3 regions of the Pseudoalteromonas sp. BMB genome follow, and region 2 is predicted to be linked to each of the others. Evidence: predicted binding sites of a transcription regulator. Region 2 holds the regulator's gene; each other region holds the start of a gene.
The links. Region 2 encodes LexA, which represses DNA repair genes until DNA is damaged. Its sites were predicted from a motif close to TACTGTATNNNNATACAGTA; they were not measured.
Positions count from the first base shown of each region.

Region 1: the regulator LexA is predicted to act here: its motif matches at 3,044-3,063, upstream of BB427_RS17795 (SulA-like leucine-rich domain-containing protein).
Region 3: the regulator LexA is predicted to act here: its motif matches at 2,177-2,196, upstream of ruvC (crossover junction endodeoxyribonuclease RuvC).

Region 1 is NZ_MBQA01000192.1:17,360-22,860, reverse strand. Features, by position in the region: gene BB427_RS17810 (hypothetical protein) at 1-649, shown strand, start outside; gene BB427_RS17805 (NCS2 family permease) at 717-2,006, opposite strand; gene BB427_RS17800 (tetratricopeptide repeat protein) at 2,128-2,577, shown strand; gene BB427_RS17795 (SulA-like leucine-rich domain-containing protein) at 3,072-3,467, shown strand; gene BB427_RS17790 (YchJ family protein) at 3,513-3,974, shown strand; gene BB427_RS17785 (VC2046/SO_2500 family protein) at 4,349-4,870, opposite strand; tRNA gene BB427_RS17780 (tRNA-Tyr) at 4,983-5,067, shown strand; tRNA gene BB427_RS17775 (tRNA-Tyr) at 5,088-5,172, shown strand; tRNA gene BB427_RS17770 (tRNA-Tyr) at 5,202-5,286, shown strand; tRNA gene BB427_RS17765 (tRNA-Tyr) at 5,313-5,397, shown strand; gene BB427_RS17760 (DUF2938 domain-containing protein) at 5,415-5,501, opposite strand, start outside.
Region 2 is NZ_MBQA01000210.1:52,545-58,045, forward strand. Features, by position in the region: gene BB427_RS22210 (cytochrome c oxidase subunit 3) at 1-521, opposite strand, end outside; gene BB427_RS22215 (cytochrome c oxidase assembly protein) at 511-1,089, opposite strand; gene ctaD (cytochrome c oxidase subunit I) at 1,089-2,663, opposite strand; gene coxB (cytochrome c oxidase subunit II) at 2,663-3,805, opposite strand; gene lexA (transcriptional repressor LexA) at 4,166-4,780, opposite strand.
Region 3 is NZ_MBQA01000001.1:227,843-233,343, forward strand. Features, by position in the region: gene BB427_RS01050 (DUF72 domain-containing protein) at 1-52, opposite strand, end outside; gene aspS (aspartate--tRNA ligase) at 328-2,112, shown strand; gene ruvC (crossover junction endodeoxyribonuclease RuvC) at 2,235-2,756, shown strand; gene ruvA (Holliday junction branch migration protein RuvA) at 2,759-3,376, shown strand; gene ruvB (Holliday junction branch migration DNA helicase RuvB) at 3,379-4,383, shown strand.

The sequences.
Region 1 (5,501 bases), on a different contig from region 2:
TGCTAAGCAAAAACGCGTAATAGAAGAAGCGGAAGACGTCATCATGAATGGCAGCAATATTCCGATGTCTGAAGTCATGATCCGTATCATTCAGCGCCGCGTGCATGACGCTTTAGCCGCAATGGTGGAGTTGTCTCCGACTTCGAAAGAATTAAAAAGTCGCTTACACGAGTCGCAAGAGCGCTTAAATACTCAGCCTGAAAAAACAGCAGACTCAGACTCGATAGCACTTCCTGACAATGACAAGCAAATTATCGCATTAGTTCAAGGCATAAAGAAATTACGCCAACTATTACGCTCAGAGCATAGTAAAGGTAAAGTAGACACTCAACTGTTCGTTAATGAAGACCGTAGGCTGGAGCGCTTTCAGCTTAAAATCAATGTTGAAAGCCAGATAAAACGAGGGCTTTCAGCGAGAACCGCAAACATGGTCGGTTCAGCAAGACAATACTTTGAAAAAGCTTACGCTACAATTTGCGCCGTCTCATACAATGATGACTATGTAAAAGAGAAAAAAGCACAGCTGGAAGGTTATTTAGAAGAGATCAGCAGCGAACTTAGAGCGTCCAACGCATCAGCGGTGAAAAAGAAAGCAGAGCAAGAACAAGACGACTTGGACGTATTGTTTGCACCGAAGAAGAAATGGTAACACCATCATTTACGTAAAAGGCTGGTCTCCCAGCCTTTTTTATTACAAATGAAGTAAACCCACTTGCTTAACCAAAAGCAAACTTAACGATAAAGAGTACTGTCAGTACCCAAACGCTGATACTGATTTCATTTGCCTTATTACACGCCAACTTAACTGCCGTATAAGAAATAAAACCCAAAGCAATACCATGCGCGATTGAAAACGTAAGCGGTGTCATCAATAACACAACACTGACAGGAATAGCATCGCTCATCTCATCCCAATTAATCAACTTTAGGTTTTGTAGCATTAATACCGACACATACAGTATCGCGCCTGCCGTCGCATATGCGGGAACCATTTGTGCCAGTGGCGCAAAGAATATCATGAGTAAGAAGCAGATCCCCACGACCACGGCCGTCAACCCTGTGCGACCACCGACAGATACACCTGACACTGATTCGATGTATGAAGTCGTCGTTGAGGTACCGAGCACTGAGCCTGCAATCGTCGCAGTGCTGTCAGCTGACAGTGCCCTACCCAACCTTGGCATGCGACCATGCTCGTCAGATAATCCGGCCTTTTGCGTCACCGCAACCAATGTGCCACTGGTATCAAATAAATCGACAAATAAAAATGCAAACACCACGCTAAGCATGGAAAGCTCAAAAATTCCGTTCAAATCCAACTGCATATAGGTCGGCGCGATGCTTGGGGGCATATCAACAACCCCATGATAATCTACAAGCCCAAGTCCCCACGCAATACCCGTTACCATTAAAATGCTGATAAGCACGCCACTTTTGACTTCACGGTACATAAGCGCCGCAATAACAAAAAAGCTCGCAATGGCTAATAGCGGGCCGGGAGAAGTGATATCACCGAGTTGTACTAATGTAGCATCGCTTGCGATAACAATTTTCGCGTTCTTTAGCGCGATTAACGCTAAGAATGCGCCAATACCTGCCGCGATCGCACGCTTTAGCACGATAGGTATAGCTTGGATCACCCACTCGCGAACTTTGAATACGCTCAAAAATAGAAATAAACAGCCCGACATAAATACCGCGCCTAATGCACTTTGCCATGTATAGCCCATGCCAAGCACAACACCATAGGTAAAAAAGGCGTTTAAGCCCATTCCAGGCGCAAGCGCTAACGGATAGTTTGCCCATAGCCCCATAATAAAACAGCCGATTGCGGCTGCGATACAAGTTGCTACAAAAGCAGCGCCGTGATCCATACCAGCTTCTGCTAGCATTGCAGGATTTACAAAAACGATGTAAACCATAGTAACGAATGTCGTCAAGCCAGCAACCACCTCAGTCCTTACATTGGTGTGCATAGCTTGCAGTGAAAATAACCGCTCGAGCATAACTAAAATTACAAATTTGAGGAACAAGTGGTTGGATTTTAACACGAATCACTTTAAAACTCGGACAAAATAGTTAAAATTCAGCTACACTCTGCTTATCAACATTATTGCGAATAAAGATATGGATCAAAATAGCACCGACAACTCAGCAAACCATGACTTAGAACAGCAGCTGCTGAATGTGCTTGAATTTGTAACGTCGCCATTAAAAGCAGACGCAAAATTCCCAGATCTTCACGACAATACCCAAGCTTTGAAAAAAGGCCTCTATTACCTTAAAGAAAAATCTTTTCCGCTCGCGGCAAAATGGCTAAGACTGGCGGCGATGTCTGGTGATTTGAAGGCACAGTTTTTTTTAGGTTTGTTGTTTATGAAAGGTCAAGGAGTGCCACCCAGCCCTTTTCATGCAGCCGCTTGGTTAAGTTTGGCCAGCAGCCAAGGGCACAAAGGCGCCGAACAGGTACTACTAGATGTACGCCGCTTCCTTACAACTAAGCGCTTTAGAGATGCACAGTGCTATGCTGCAACACTTTACGAGCAAATTCATCAACTACAGCATATTAGCCAGTAAATTAAATTTGACTCTCCAAAAAAACGTAGGCTAGGCGTAGCTAAGCCTCTCTTAAGTAAACGTACGCCTATCCTCTGCAACGATCAAAATGATACAGTAGGAAAACTACTGTATAGCATCTGAGAAAACTTCCAATTGCTTTATACCAATTAATCTTAATACTTGCTCAATTTGAAGGAGCAAATCTGGCGCTAACTGTGTTAAAAATTTCTCATTTAGAACAACTAAATAGCAAAGTTTTCGTCTGGTTATCGACAAGATTTTCTCGCCTCAAAATAAATCACTTAATTAAGCGAATTGGTATTACTCATACTGAACTTTCGTCAATTAAGCTTTTATTTCAAAAAAACACAACCATTTGTTTTATATTGAAAATTTAAACTAAATAAAAATTAAGCTTGAATATTGATTAAAAAGCTAGCAATTTCCCTTGCATTCACACACTGTATAAACTACTGTATACAAATACTGTATAGATAACCAGTGAGACAATTATGTTACACAGCAATACACTTCTACAGCCAAACAATTCGACTTATTACACACTTAACGAAATCAATAATGTTTTCGTTGAAGATGAGATCGTCGCTAGCTTAGAGTTACTTAAAGTTTTACATAAATGTCAGCATAAACAAGGCTGGACGCTACTCGTTGCGCCCGATAATGTACCAAACAAGTCACTACTAGAAAGTGCTTCAGTTGATGCAAGCAAGTTGCTCGTCATTAGGCAAAAGCACATATACGACCTTGAGTATGTACTTAAAAGTGCTATCAGCAATGGTAATTTCGCTGCAGTGGTGATTTGGACTGATATTACATCAGTGCAAACTATCAACAAAATGGAACTGCCGGTATCTGACGTTGCGATCCACTGTTTTCAAAGCGCTTAACCAGCTACAATAACGAGATATAAATTTGTTAAAACAGAAGTTTTTATGTCTTGTTATTGCAATTCATCCCTTCCCTATTCGCAATGTTGTGAGCCGTACCTTAAGGGACAAAAATTCGCAGAGCGTCCACAAATACTCATGCGCTCTCGCTATACTGCATACTGCTTAAAAGATGCAAAGTATATTCATGACACCTACGCCCAGGCTAAACAAGCACAAAATAGTGTCGACGATATTGCTGCATTTGCTAATTACGCACGCTTTATAAAATTGGAAGTGCTAGAAGAAGTAGTAGAAGCTACTCAGGGGGTTGTTGAGTTTAAGGCGCACTATATCGCAGAAAACACACACTATATACTCCATGAGCGGTCAAATTTTATTATCGAAGCAGGCAGATGGTATTACTTAGATGGTGAATTGTACGATACGCCTACAACCAAAGTAGGTAGAAATGACCTCTGTCCGTGCGGCAGTGATAAAAAGTATAAAAAGTGCCACGGTAGCTAAAATAGTCTGAATTAGAGATTAGATACAAAGCAATAAAAAAGCTTGAAGCAAGCTAAGGATGATTAAAGGCCGTTTAGCTTATACCAGTTGTATTAAGTAAATGATCTATCTTGAAGCGGGGAAATAGCTTTAGTAGCAAGGCAAAAATTTTGCTATTTAGTTGTTCTAAATGAGAAATTTTTAACGAAGCTAATATGCTATTTCACCCTTCAAATTGATTAGAGAATTAATTCAATTGGTATTAGACATGAGGCGCGATAAGCATGGCGTTTTATGTCAGTCTAGTAACGAAGCAAACAGCTGTAAAATGACAAGTTTAATACCAGTTGTCTTAAACTTGCTCAATTTTGAAGGAGTAAAAGCAGCTAATGTTGTTACGCCGTCGCGCGTAACATACTCTGCATATCACCCGTTGCAATTTGATCATAAAAACCAGCCGCATCCATTGCCTTATCAGCAACTAAGGCCAGTTTACCTTGCGCGCTCGCCAACCGTCTTTTAACCGCTGGTTCTAAATTTTCTACAACTTCGAGTGGAATATGCTTTTTATCATTTCGTGCGGCAAAAGGTTCTGGATTTAAATTTTCTTGCAATCGCAAGGTTGCCATCGCCCCCATAGATACCAGCTGCGCGTTATACTGACCAATAAGCATATTGTACTCTTTTGGCGCAAGCGGCTTTTGTGGACCTATTTCAAATTGCTTTTTTAGTGTTTCTTCTGAGTTATCTTTTGCGGCAGCTTCAGATTTTGGTAGGTGAAATTGGCTAAAATCTAATGCATCGGTTGATAGCATAGATAACAGCATGGCGAAATCGGCAGAGCGCGTCTCATGAACACTAATGTTCAATGCGGATCCTAATTGCGACTCACTGATTAAAACGCCATCAATTTGCATGTATTCCAACCGATTATTTTGCTAATTATGAATTTATCGGCCTTTTTCCGAAAAACTTTAGTAGTTTTCTTTACTTCGAAAAAAACTTTGTTATTATCACCGCCGTTGTTTAGGAGGGGTTCCCGAGCGGCCAAAGGGATCAGACTGTAAATCTGACGGCTCAGCCTTCGCTGGTTCGAATCCAGCTCCCTCCACCATAAACAACAGTTACAATTTCGGAGGGGTTCCCGAGCGGCCAAAGGGATCAGACTGTAAATCTGACGGCTCAGCCTTCGCTGGTTCGAATCCAGCTCCCTCCACCACTTTCAAATTGTAACGCTTTAAAATGTATGGAGGGGTTCCCGAGCGGCCAAAGGGATCAGACTGTAAATCTGACGGCTCAGCCTTCGCTGGTTCGAATCCAGCTCCCTCCACCACTTTTAAAGTAAACGCTCCAAATGATGGAGGGGTTCCCGAGCGGCCAAAGGGATCAGACTGTAAATCTGACGGCTCAGCCTTCGCTGGTTCGAATCCAGCTCCCTCCACCACCTTCTATTTTGTTATCTCACAACAAGCTTACATATATAAACGAGCTTAAAAACAATCCAAAACCAAAAATCAAATGTGCTGCCATACTTTTTACCCTTGCCTT
Region 2 (5,501 bases):
AAGCTAAGGGTTACTGATGATGCTAATAGAATAACCGTATTGATCAGCGGGAGTCCCTGCCAACCCATAGCTTGAGTTACAGTTCCATCTGGAGTTGTGAGCAATGGCCATACAGCTTCAAATTGAGGCCATAAAACGTCGTTGGTGCTGGCGTTATTACTTGCACCGCCTAACCACGGCACAGCTATCATTCGTGCATAAAAAAGTGCACCAAAAAAAGCAGCAAAAAACATAACTTCGGAAAAGATAAACCATCCCATTCCTTGCTTGAACGAACGATCCATTTGGGCAGAATATAATCCAGTTTGAGATTCTTGGATCACATTCCTGAACCAACCAAAAATCATATAGATCAGCACAGCAATACCCACGAGCAGTAGCATTACTCCACTATTACTGGTTGATTTAAGTTGAATAATCGTTAAGCCAGCGCCAACAGCGATAAAGAAAAGTGCAAAAGCCCCGACGATTGGCCATGGACTTTGCTCAGGCACGTAATATTTTTCTTGTTCATGGTTCATATTTGAACTCCTCTCGAGAAGCTAGCATACTCAGTCCATCACTGTCTTGTTTGCTAACTCGCTCTGTAATATCAAACAACGTATATGAAAGTGTGAGTTCCTCAACATCACTTGGGAGCTCCGTATCTACATAAAACCTCAAGACAAACTCAACTTCTTCTTTGCCTTTCATTGGTTGCTGATCAAAACAAAAGCAGGCCATTTTGTGTAAATACTTTGCCGCTTTCCCTGGAGACACTGAAGGGATCGCTTGCAACACACGCTCACTATCACTCAAGTTTTTTGCAATGAATTTGACATCGGTTAGCTTACCGGGTTGAACTCTAACCGAATGCTCGACTGCATCGACCTTAAATGGCGCCTGGCTTTGACTATGCGTTGTGAAGCTCACATCTACTTGTCGACTTTGTGCAATTGACTCGCTCTGCTTTGCGATTTCCATGGATGGCTTACCATTTAGGCCTGTGACATCACAAAAAACGTCATATAGAGGAACCAGTGCAAAGGCAAAAGCAAACATACCTAGCGTCAACAAAATAAGCTTCTTAAGCAGGCGACCATGTTGCATTACTTAATCTCCGGTGGCGTTGAAAAGGTATGATAAGGAGCCGGAGATGGTACTTGCCACTCTAATCCCTCAGCCCCATCCCATACTTTCCCAGAGGCCTGCTCTCCACCTTTTATACATTTATAAACCACTGCAACAAACAACAGTTGAGAAAGACCGAATGCAAACCCTCCGATACTAATGATCGCGTTAAAATCAGCGAACTGTAGAGCATAATCAGGGATCCGCCTTGGCATGCCAGCAAGACCAACAAAGTGCATTGGGAAAAACAATACGTTCACACTAACCAAGGAGAGCCAAAAGTGAAATTTAGCCAATTTGATATCAAACATGTGCCCTGTCCACTTTGGTAACCAATAATATGCGGCGGCCATTATTGAGAATATAGCTCCCGTAACTAACACGTAATGGAAATGCGCGACAACGAAGTAGGTATCGTGATATTGGAAATCTGCAGGCGTAATTGCTAACATCAAACCGGAAAATCCGCCAATTGTGAAAAGTACGATAAACGCAATGGCAAAAAGCATGGGTACCTCAAAACTAATAGCACCTCGCCACATTGTCGCTACCCAATTAAAAACCTTAACGCCAGTGGGCACTGATATGAGCATAGTTGCATACATAAAAAACAACTCACCAGCTAAAGGCATGCCCGTAGTAAACATATGATGAGCCCAAACGACGAACGATAACAGAGCGATTGAAGCGGTTGCATAAACCATTGATGCATAGCCAAACAGTTTCTTTCTTGAAAATGTCGGTACTATCGTAGAAATTATGCCGAAGGCAGGTAATATCATGATGTACACTTCAGGATGACCAAAGAACCAGAATATATGCTGGAACATAACAGGATCACCACCACCTGCTGCATCAAAAAAGCTCGTTCCAAAGAACTTATCAGTCAATACCATAGTCACAGCGCCAGCGAGTACGGGCATAACAGCAATCAGAAGAAATGCAGTTATCAGCCAAGTCCAGACAAACAAAGGTAACTTCATCCATGTCATACCTGGAGCTCTAAGATTGACGATGGTCACGATAACGTTGATAGCACCCATAATAGAGCTAATTCCCATTATATGGATCGCAAAAACAAAAAATGCAGTATTGTCATTGCTGTACGTTGTAGATAGTGGCGCATAAAAAGTCCAACCGAAAGCAGGCCCGCCGCCTTCCAAAAATAACGACATCAGTAAAATTGCAAATGCAAAGGGTAGTATCCAAAAACTCCAGTTATTCATTCTCGGTAACGCCATATCAGGAGCACCAATCATCATTGGGATCATCCAGTTGGCAAGACCAGTAAATGCGGGCATTACTGCGCCAAATACCATTATTAGTCCATGTACTGTCGTCATTTGATTAAAAAAATGCGGATCTACAAGCTGTAACCCAGGTTGGAAAAGCTCGGCGCGGATCACCATCGCCATAGCACCACCAATTAAAAACATGGTTAGTGAGAACAATAAATACAGTGTTCCAATGTCTTTATGATTGGTAGTAAACAGCCAGCGCTTGAAGCCTTTTGGAGCTGTATGGTGTGAATGTTCTTCTACGATGGCACTCATTACTTACCCTCCTCTAATGCATCTATCTCACGCTGTATTTGGCTTGGCTGAATAACATCGCCGGTGTCATTACCCCAGCTATTTCTTTTATAGGTGATAACTCCCGCAATCTGCTTGATTGTTAATTGCTTTGCGAAAGATTGCATAGCAGTTCCTGGTCGACCTAAAAGTAGAATATCTATATGAGCTTTAATATCTCCAGTGACGACTTTACTCCCTTTCATTGCAGGGAAGACACCTGGTAGCCCAAGCCCAGTTGGTTGATGGCAAGCTGCGCAATAAGCCATGTAAGTTTGTTCACCAACCTCCATTAACTCTTCTTTCGAAAGGGTTTGTTGGGCAACTGCTTGTGACTCAGCCTCTGCTTTTGCTTTTTCAGCTTTAGCATCGTTGAGCCAACTATCAAATTTATCAGGGCTTACGGCCTCGACGACGACAGGCATAAAGCCATGATCTTTGCCACATAATTCAGCACATTGGCCTCTGTAAATTCCTTCATCGTTTACCTTTGTCCATGCCTCATTTATAAAGCCCGGATTGGCATCCTTCTTCACCGCAAAATCGGGCACCCACCAAGAATGGATGACATCATCTGAGGTCATTAAAAAGCGAACTTTCCTATCGGTGGGAATAACTAAATGCTTATCAACTTCAAGCAGGTAATTTTCATTTTTTTCTTTAAGATCACTAATTTCATCTTTCGAAGTAGAGAGCAAAGAATAGAACTCAACATCATGCCCCATATACTCATAGTGCCATTTCCACTGAGAGCCTGTGACCTTAATGGTCAGATCAGCTTTACTCGTGTCTTCCATAGCAATAAGCGTTTTTGTGGCAGGTATTGCCATACCAATGAGTATCAGGAAAGGAATTGCAGTCCAAAGTATTTCCACTTTGGTGCTTTCATGAAATTGCGCTGCAACAACGCCTTTTGACTTTCTGTGTTTTATAAGCGCCCAAAACATAACCCCAAATACAATAACCCCAATGACGCAACATATTAGAAATATGGTCATGTGAAGCTCATACACTTGATGACTAATGTCTGTAACACCTTGCCTCATATTGTAAGCGCTGTTAGCAAGTGAGGGCATGGCGATTAGCACTGCGATGAATGCTACAACTAATCGACAAATTTTCATTTGACGTCTCCTTCAAGACAACTCGCGGTTGTCTTTTGTTATTATTGGATGACTGTCATATTGTCTATTTGTACATAGACTTACTGCACGACTATTAACCAATTAGTCAAAAAACAAACAAATTGCAAGATTTTTGAGAAGACCGACTTTAGAATCAAAACTGGGGACTATAGGGGGTAAAACAAAGAATGATGAAAAATAGTGTATAAAGATCAGAAAACTAAAAATATTACTAAATGATTAAAGTCACTATAATCATCCTACTTTCACATAGTTAGAAAAGTTAATTACCACTTTTTAAACAAAATATAGTTAAAGCAAGCGCAACTTTATATTTGACGCTACGCTCGCTCTCATAAACTACATCCAGTCAGCACTTCGGATAACGCCGACGGCTAACCCTTCAATGGAGAAATTTTGATGCTCAAGATCCACTTCAATCGCTTTAAACTCTTCATTCTCAGCATGCAATAAAACTTTCTTTCCTTTCTTTTCAAAGCGTTTAACAGTCACGTCCTCTTCTACACGAGCCACTATCACTTGGCCATTTTCAGCCAATTGAGTCCTGTGAACAGCTAGAAGATCACCATCCATAATGCCAATATCCTTCATGCTCATACCATTAACTCTCAAAAGATAATCAGCATTAGGTTTAAAAAAACTCGCATCTACATTAAAGTGGCTTTCCACATGTTGCTCTGCCAGGATAGGCTCGCCAGCAGCAACACGGCCAATAATAGGTAAACCAAGTTGTTCGGATTCATCCTCTACAAGTCGAATCCCTCGGCTTGCACCAGGAACCATTTCGATAACTCCCTTTTTTGCAAGCGCCTTAAGATGTTCTTCCGCTGCATTTGCACTCTTAAAACCCAAAGCATCTGCTATTTCTGCACGAGTTGGAGGCATGCCAGTATCTTTTATGAATACTTTTATTAATTCAAAGATTTGTTCTTGTCGTTTTGTTAGAGGACGCATTAACTGGTGTTCCATACAGTGGTTTATTTACTGTAAGTATATACAGCTCAAAAAAAATCGCAAATGTTTCTTTATTCGACATATTTTAAGTGTATTTGCTGATAGCATTAATTAGAGCAGCATTAAGCAAGAAACGAAGTCTGTGCCTCAGAGCTTAACCTACGACTCTACGTAATAAGAAATAGATTATTAAGATTTAGGGCTGATAAACCACCTCCCACTATGTTGCACTATGCTGATACTGTGGTGGGAGCGAGTTCACCTCGCGATGTGTTGATTGGCTTGCGAGGTTTTCTATATCTCAAATCTCTACACCCCAGACAGCAAAAAACCCGTCGCATTGCTGCAACGGGTTTTGATGTACATGGATGTTCGAATGTCGATGAAGTTCATGGATGAACGCTTTTCATCAACCTCTTATTTGGCCCTGGCTCGCTACGAAGTAGGATGTTCTCATTTTTTAAATAGAGAGTCACATGGGTAATCCACACTATCATCGACTGGAAACCTTAATTGCAAGCCATCGGTGGGTAAACCACCTACCATGTTGCACTGTGCTTATACTGTGGTGGGAGTGGAGCGCATTTACTTAGGTTTAGAAAACCTCGCGATGTGTTGATTGCCTTGCGAGGTTTTATATCTCTCAAATCTCTATATCCCAGACAGCAAAAAACCCGTCGCATCTCTGCAACGGGTTTCTCTATTTGGCCCTGGCGATGTT
Region 3 (5,501 bases), on a different contig from region 2:
AAGTCGTATTGCCTTCAACGCTATTAAAAATTTGGCCATACTCTTTGAGCATATTTGTGGCACTACAATGGCTGGAAAATACTCGACCTTTCCAGTGTGCGCTACTCCATTGTGGGCAACCCAGATACAACATAGTGATTAAAACAACGATTAAATGTGTGAATAGTGTATCAGATCCTTAGATTGAGGATGACAATGCAGCGTATTTTTATATAATTGGCGGTTATTGAAAATGAGTCTTAGCGACTGGCTTACCAATACTGTGAATTCATATTGTGTGGTGAGAAGTGATTAGTCGTAAGAGCAAACTGGACTGACAGGAATTTTATGCGCTCTATATACTGCGGAAAACTAAATAAGAGCCATGTAGATCAGGAAGTTGAACTATGTGGTTGGATCAATAAACGTCGTGACCTTGGCGGCCTAATCTTTGTCGATTTAAGAGATAGAGAAGGGCTTGTGCAAGTGGTATTCGATCCTGAAGTGGAAGGCTTAATGGATAAAGCGAATACGTTGCGCCAAGAGTTCTGTGTTCAGATCAAAGGTGTTGTCCGTGCGCGTCCTGAAAGCCAAGTTAACAAAGACATGGCAACGGGTGAAGTTGAGATTTTAGGTACTGGCTTAACCATTATCAACCGTTCAGAACCATTACCGCTTGACTTCAATCAGCAAAACTCTGAAGAGCGTCGTCTTAAATATCGTTATTTAGACCTACGTCGTCTAGAAATGAGCGATCGCATTAAGATGCGTGCTAAAGCGAGTAGCTTTGTGCGTCGTTTCTTGGATGAAAATGCATTCTTAGACATTGAAACGCCAGTACTAACTAAAGCAACACCTGAAGGTGCACGCGACTATCTAGTACCAAGTCGTGTTCACAAAGGCAGTTTCTATGCGCTACCGCAGTCGCCGCAGCTATTTAAGCAGCTGCTAATGATGTCTGGCTTTGACCGCTACTATCAAATCGTAAAATGTTTCCGTGATGAAGACTTACGTGCAGATCGCCAGCCTGAGTTCACTCAGATAGATATCGAAACGTCATTTATGAGCTCAGATCAAGTTCGTGGCGTGACAGAAAAAATGATCCGTGAAATGTGGCAGTCTTTCCTAGACGTTGATTTGGGTGAGTTCCCTGTGATGCCATACAGCGAAGCGATGAGCAAATATGGTTCAGATAAACCAGACCTACGTAACCCGCTTGAGCTTATCGACGTTGCAGACATCGTAAAAGATGTTGAATTTAAAGTACTAAGCGGCCCTGCGAACGACGAAAAAGGTCGTGTTGCAGTACTGTCAGTACCTGGTGGCGCACAACTTTCACGTAAGCAAATCGATGAATACACTAAGTTTGTAGGTATTTACGGTGCGAAAGGCCTTGCCTGGATGAAAGTGAATGACCGTGATGCGGGTATCGAAGGCGTACAGTCGCCAATCGCTAAGTTCTTGAATGAAGAAGTGATCAATGCACTGCTTGAGCGCACAGGCGCAAACACAGGTGACATTATTCTATTCGGCGCAGACAAGCGTAATACTGTAAACGAAGCCATGGGCGCGCTACGTCTGAAGATTGGTCTCGATTTAGAAATCACTGATCTAACTAAGTGGGCACCACTTTGGGTTGTTGACTTCCCGATGTTCGAAGAAGACGACGAAGGTAACTTACACGCGGTACACCACCCGTTTACTGCGCCTAAGGGTGTAAGTGCTGCAGACCTTGAAGCAAATCCAGCAGGTACACTTTCTGACGCATACGATATGGTACTTAACGGCTACGAAGTCGGTGGCGGTTCGGTTCGTATTCACAACAACGAAATGCAACAAGCGGCGTTCAGGATCCTAGGTATTGAAGAGTCTGAACAGCAAGAGAAGTTTGGTTTCTTACTTGATGCTCTGAAGTATGGCACGCCTCCGCACGCAGGTTTGGCATTCGGCCTTGACCGTTTGGTGATGCTACTGTGTGGCACTGACAACATCCGTGACGTTATTGCGTTCCCGAAAACAACGCAAGCGTCGTGCTTGATGACGGATGCGCCAAGCCCTGCAAACCCAGATGCGCTAAAAGAGCTTGCTATCTCAATAGAAAAGCAGTTAGCAGAGCAAGGTGAAGGCGAGTAAGTTCGTCAACCGAATATAAAAGAGGCGACTTAGGTCGCCTTTTTTGATCAGTGAACTAGCTTATAACTGGTAATCTATACAGTATTTTGGCATTATAACCAAAAAACCAAGAGACGATGCGTTTGGCTGTCATTTTAGGAATTGATCCGGGGTCAAGATTTACAGGCTATGGTGTGATTGCTCATCAAGGTGCAAAGTTCCAATATTTGGGGAGCGGTTGCATTAAAGTTGGTGAACATGACTTTCCCACTCGATTAAAAATGATCTATCAAGGGATCACACAGCTCATAGAGCAGTTTTCGCCGAGCGACTTTGCGATTGAGCAAGTGTTCGTTGCGCATAATCCAAGTTCAGCCTTAAAACTTGGTCAAGCGCGAGGTGCGGCTATAGTTGCCGCGACCATGCAGTCAGTGGTTGTGAGTGAATATTCGGCAAGGCAAGTTAAACAAGCCGTTGCGGGTACCGGTGGTGCAGACAAAGCCCAAGTACAGGAAATGGTAAAGCGCATATTAAAGCTGCCTGGCACACCCCAAGCTGATGCTGCAGATGCGTTGGCGGTGGCGATTTGTCACGCGCACTCAAGGCAAAACTTAATAAAAATGGCAGGCGCAGCGCGTAAAACCGTAAGAGGAAGGTTGAGATAACCATGATAGGAAAATTAAGCGGAACACTGTTAGAAAAGCAGCCTCCAGAGATATTAATTGATGTTGCAGGTGTAGGTTATGAAGTGCAAATGCCTATGACTTGTTTTTATGAATTACCGAGCGCGGGCGAGCCGGTTTCAGTATTTACTCACTTTGTAGTACGTGAAGATGCGCAGTTATTGTTTGGTTTTAATACCAAGATCGCACGTGCATTGTTTAGAACGTTAATTAAAGCGAACGGAGTCGGTCCAAAGCTCGGACTTGCAATTTTGTCTGGCATGTCTGCAGAGCAATTTGTTAGCTGCGTGAATCATGGCGATGCAACGACTTTGGTTAAGATCCCAGGAGTTGGTAAAAAGACCGCTGAGCGCCTAGTGCTTGAAATGAAAGATAAGCTAAAAGACTTTGGCAATGACTTACTCACACCGTTTAGCGATGCTGCTGTACTTGCGCCGCAAGAGCATCCGACGGTAAGTGATACCCCTGCAGATGAAGCAATTGCAGCCTTAATGGCATTAGGGTATAAACAAGTTCAAGCACAAAAAGCGGTAAAAGCCGTAAACAGAGAAGGCATGACGACCGAGAGTATCATTAAAGACGCTCTGAAATCGATGATGTAACTATGATTGAAGCAGATAGATTAATTGAACCTGAGATCCAAGGTAATGAAGATTTAGTTGATAGGGCGATTAGACCTAAATTACTAAATGATTATACTGGTCAGCCACATGTCAAAAAGCAAATGGAAATTTTTATTGCGGCGGCACGTTCAAGGCAGGAAGCCTTAGATCACTTGCTGATATTTGGTCCGCCAGGTTTAGGTAAAACCACGCTTGCAAACATTGTCGCAAACGAGCTTGAGGTTAATATTAAAACTACCTCAGGACCTGTGCTTGAAAAAGCAGGGGATTTAGCCGCATTACTCACTAACCTTGAAGAAGGGGATGTGTTATTTATTGATGAGATCCATCGTTTAAGCCCTCAGGTGGAAGAAATTCTCTATCCTGCTATGGAAGACTACCAATTAGACATCATGATTGGTGAAGGCCCAGCTGCACGCTCGATTAAACTGGATTTACCACCTTTTACTTTGGTTGGCGCAACGACACGTGCTGGCTCATTAACCTCACCTTTAAGAGACCGTTTTGGGATTGTGCAGCGTTTGGAGTTTTACTCGGTTGCGGACTTGTCTTCGATTGTGACTCGCTCAGCGTATCATTTAAACCTAGAGATCAGCGAGTCGGGCGCAACTGAAGTGGCGCGTCGAGCGCGCGGTACACCACGAATAGCAAATCGTTTACTACGCAGGGTAAGAGACTTTGCTGAAGTGAAGGGCGATGGCTCTATCACTGAAGAGATTGCGCACTTAGCGCTGGATATGGTCGATGTTGATAAATGTGGCTTCGATTATATGGACCGCAAATATCTGCTAGCAATCATAGAAAAGTTTACTGGTGGCCCGGTTGGTCTGGATAACCTTGCTGCGGCAATTGGAGAAGAAAAAGAAACCATCGAAGATGTGATAGAACCATTTTTGATCCAACAAGGCTTTATTCAACGCACGCCAAGAGGACGTATTGTCTCTGACAAAGCCTATATGCATTTTGAGCTAAGCAAGCCAGAATGATCTAAGTTGGGTAATAAACACCTTTATTCTTCATAATAGCCGAGTATTCACTCGGCTATTTCATTTCTACACTCACTTATTGCTAATCGCGTTTGCACAAATCCATTATTTTGTGTCAGCTAAATTCAGGCAAGATCCATCACTGCTGAAGTAATTTACCTGAGCTTCGGATAATTAATGCTTTTCTAGCAGCCAGTTTTAGCGCTAACTGCGTTGAATTCACTTCCAATAGCCAGCTATTGGTGCGTAAATTCGCCTAGTTTCCCCCTAAAACTTTCTGGCTAGACAAGGAGGTAAATTAAGTTGCCCCTTAACAACAAGGAGTGAGAACCTTTCTTATCTAAACCTCAGGTAAATTTATCTCGACCTGTGTGGGCTATACGTTGCTTAAACTATTTGTAGATTGTCTCGTCCTTTAAACCAAGCGCTAAATAAAAACCGGAAAATGACCGAGTGTTAAAGAAAATGTGGAGCGTAATAAGGAGCTCGCACTAAATTTCAGGCAAAAAAAAGCCCGCAAATAATGCGGGCAAAACAACAAGTTGAAGGAAGTAATCCAGGGAACAAGATGAGTTACTTTGGGTTTTATCCACAAAATGCGTCATCTAAGCAATACGAAAAATCAGAATCCTATTGCAAGTAACTGTGCTTTGCTGAAACTTCAGCTGCTCGCTCAGTACAGGGTGTATATTAAAGAGGTTTTGGTGTTTCATCAAACTAGAAAAATTCTTTTTTCAGATAAAAAAAACTAATATCAAAATTTTTATTGAGGTTAAAAAGTGAGCTTAAATGTGGTGATGTATTTATGTAAGTTTATGTAAAATATGGTTTTGTATGTTAAATGCGCAAAATGTAAATATTAGATAATCTGTTGTTAATTGGTAAGACCAATCTGTTTTTTGAAGTTTTATTCTCTATTTGTGCATAAAACTCCTATTTTATGCAGTTTTGGGTCATATTTAGAGACTGTGATGGAGATTGTCGAATTTGCTTAAGTTTGGGTAAAGCAAAGGGAGTTACACTGTTTAGCTCTATTTATCGTCAAATACAATGAATTCGCAGTATTGAGATTGTAAGGTATTTATAGTGTGGTTAAACTAGCTGAACCTTTTGGTAGT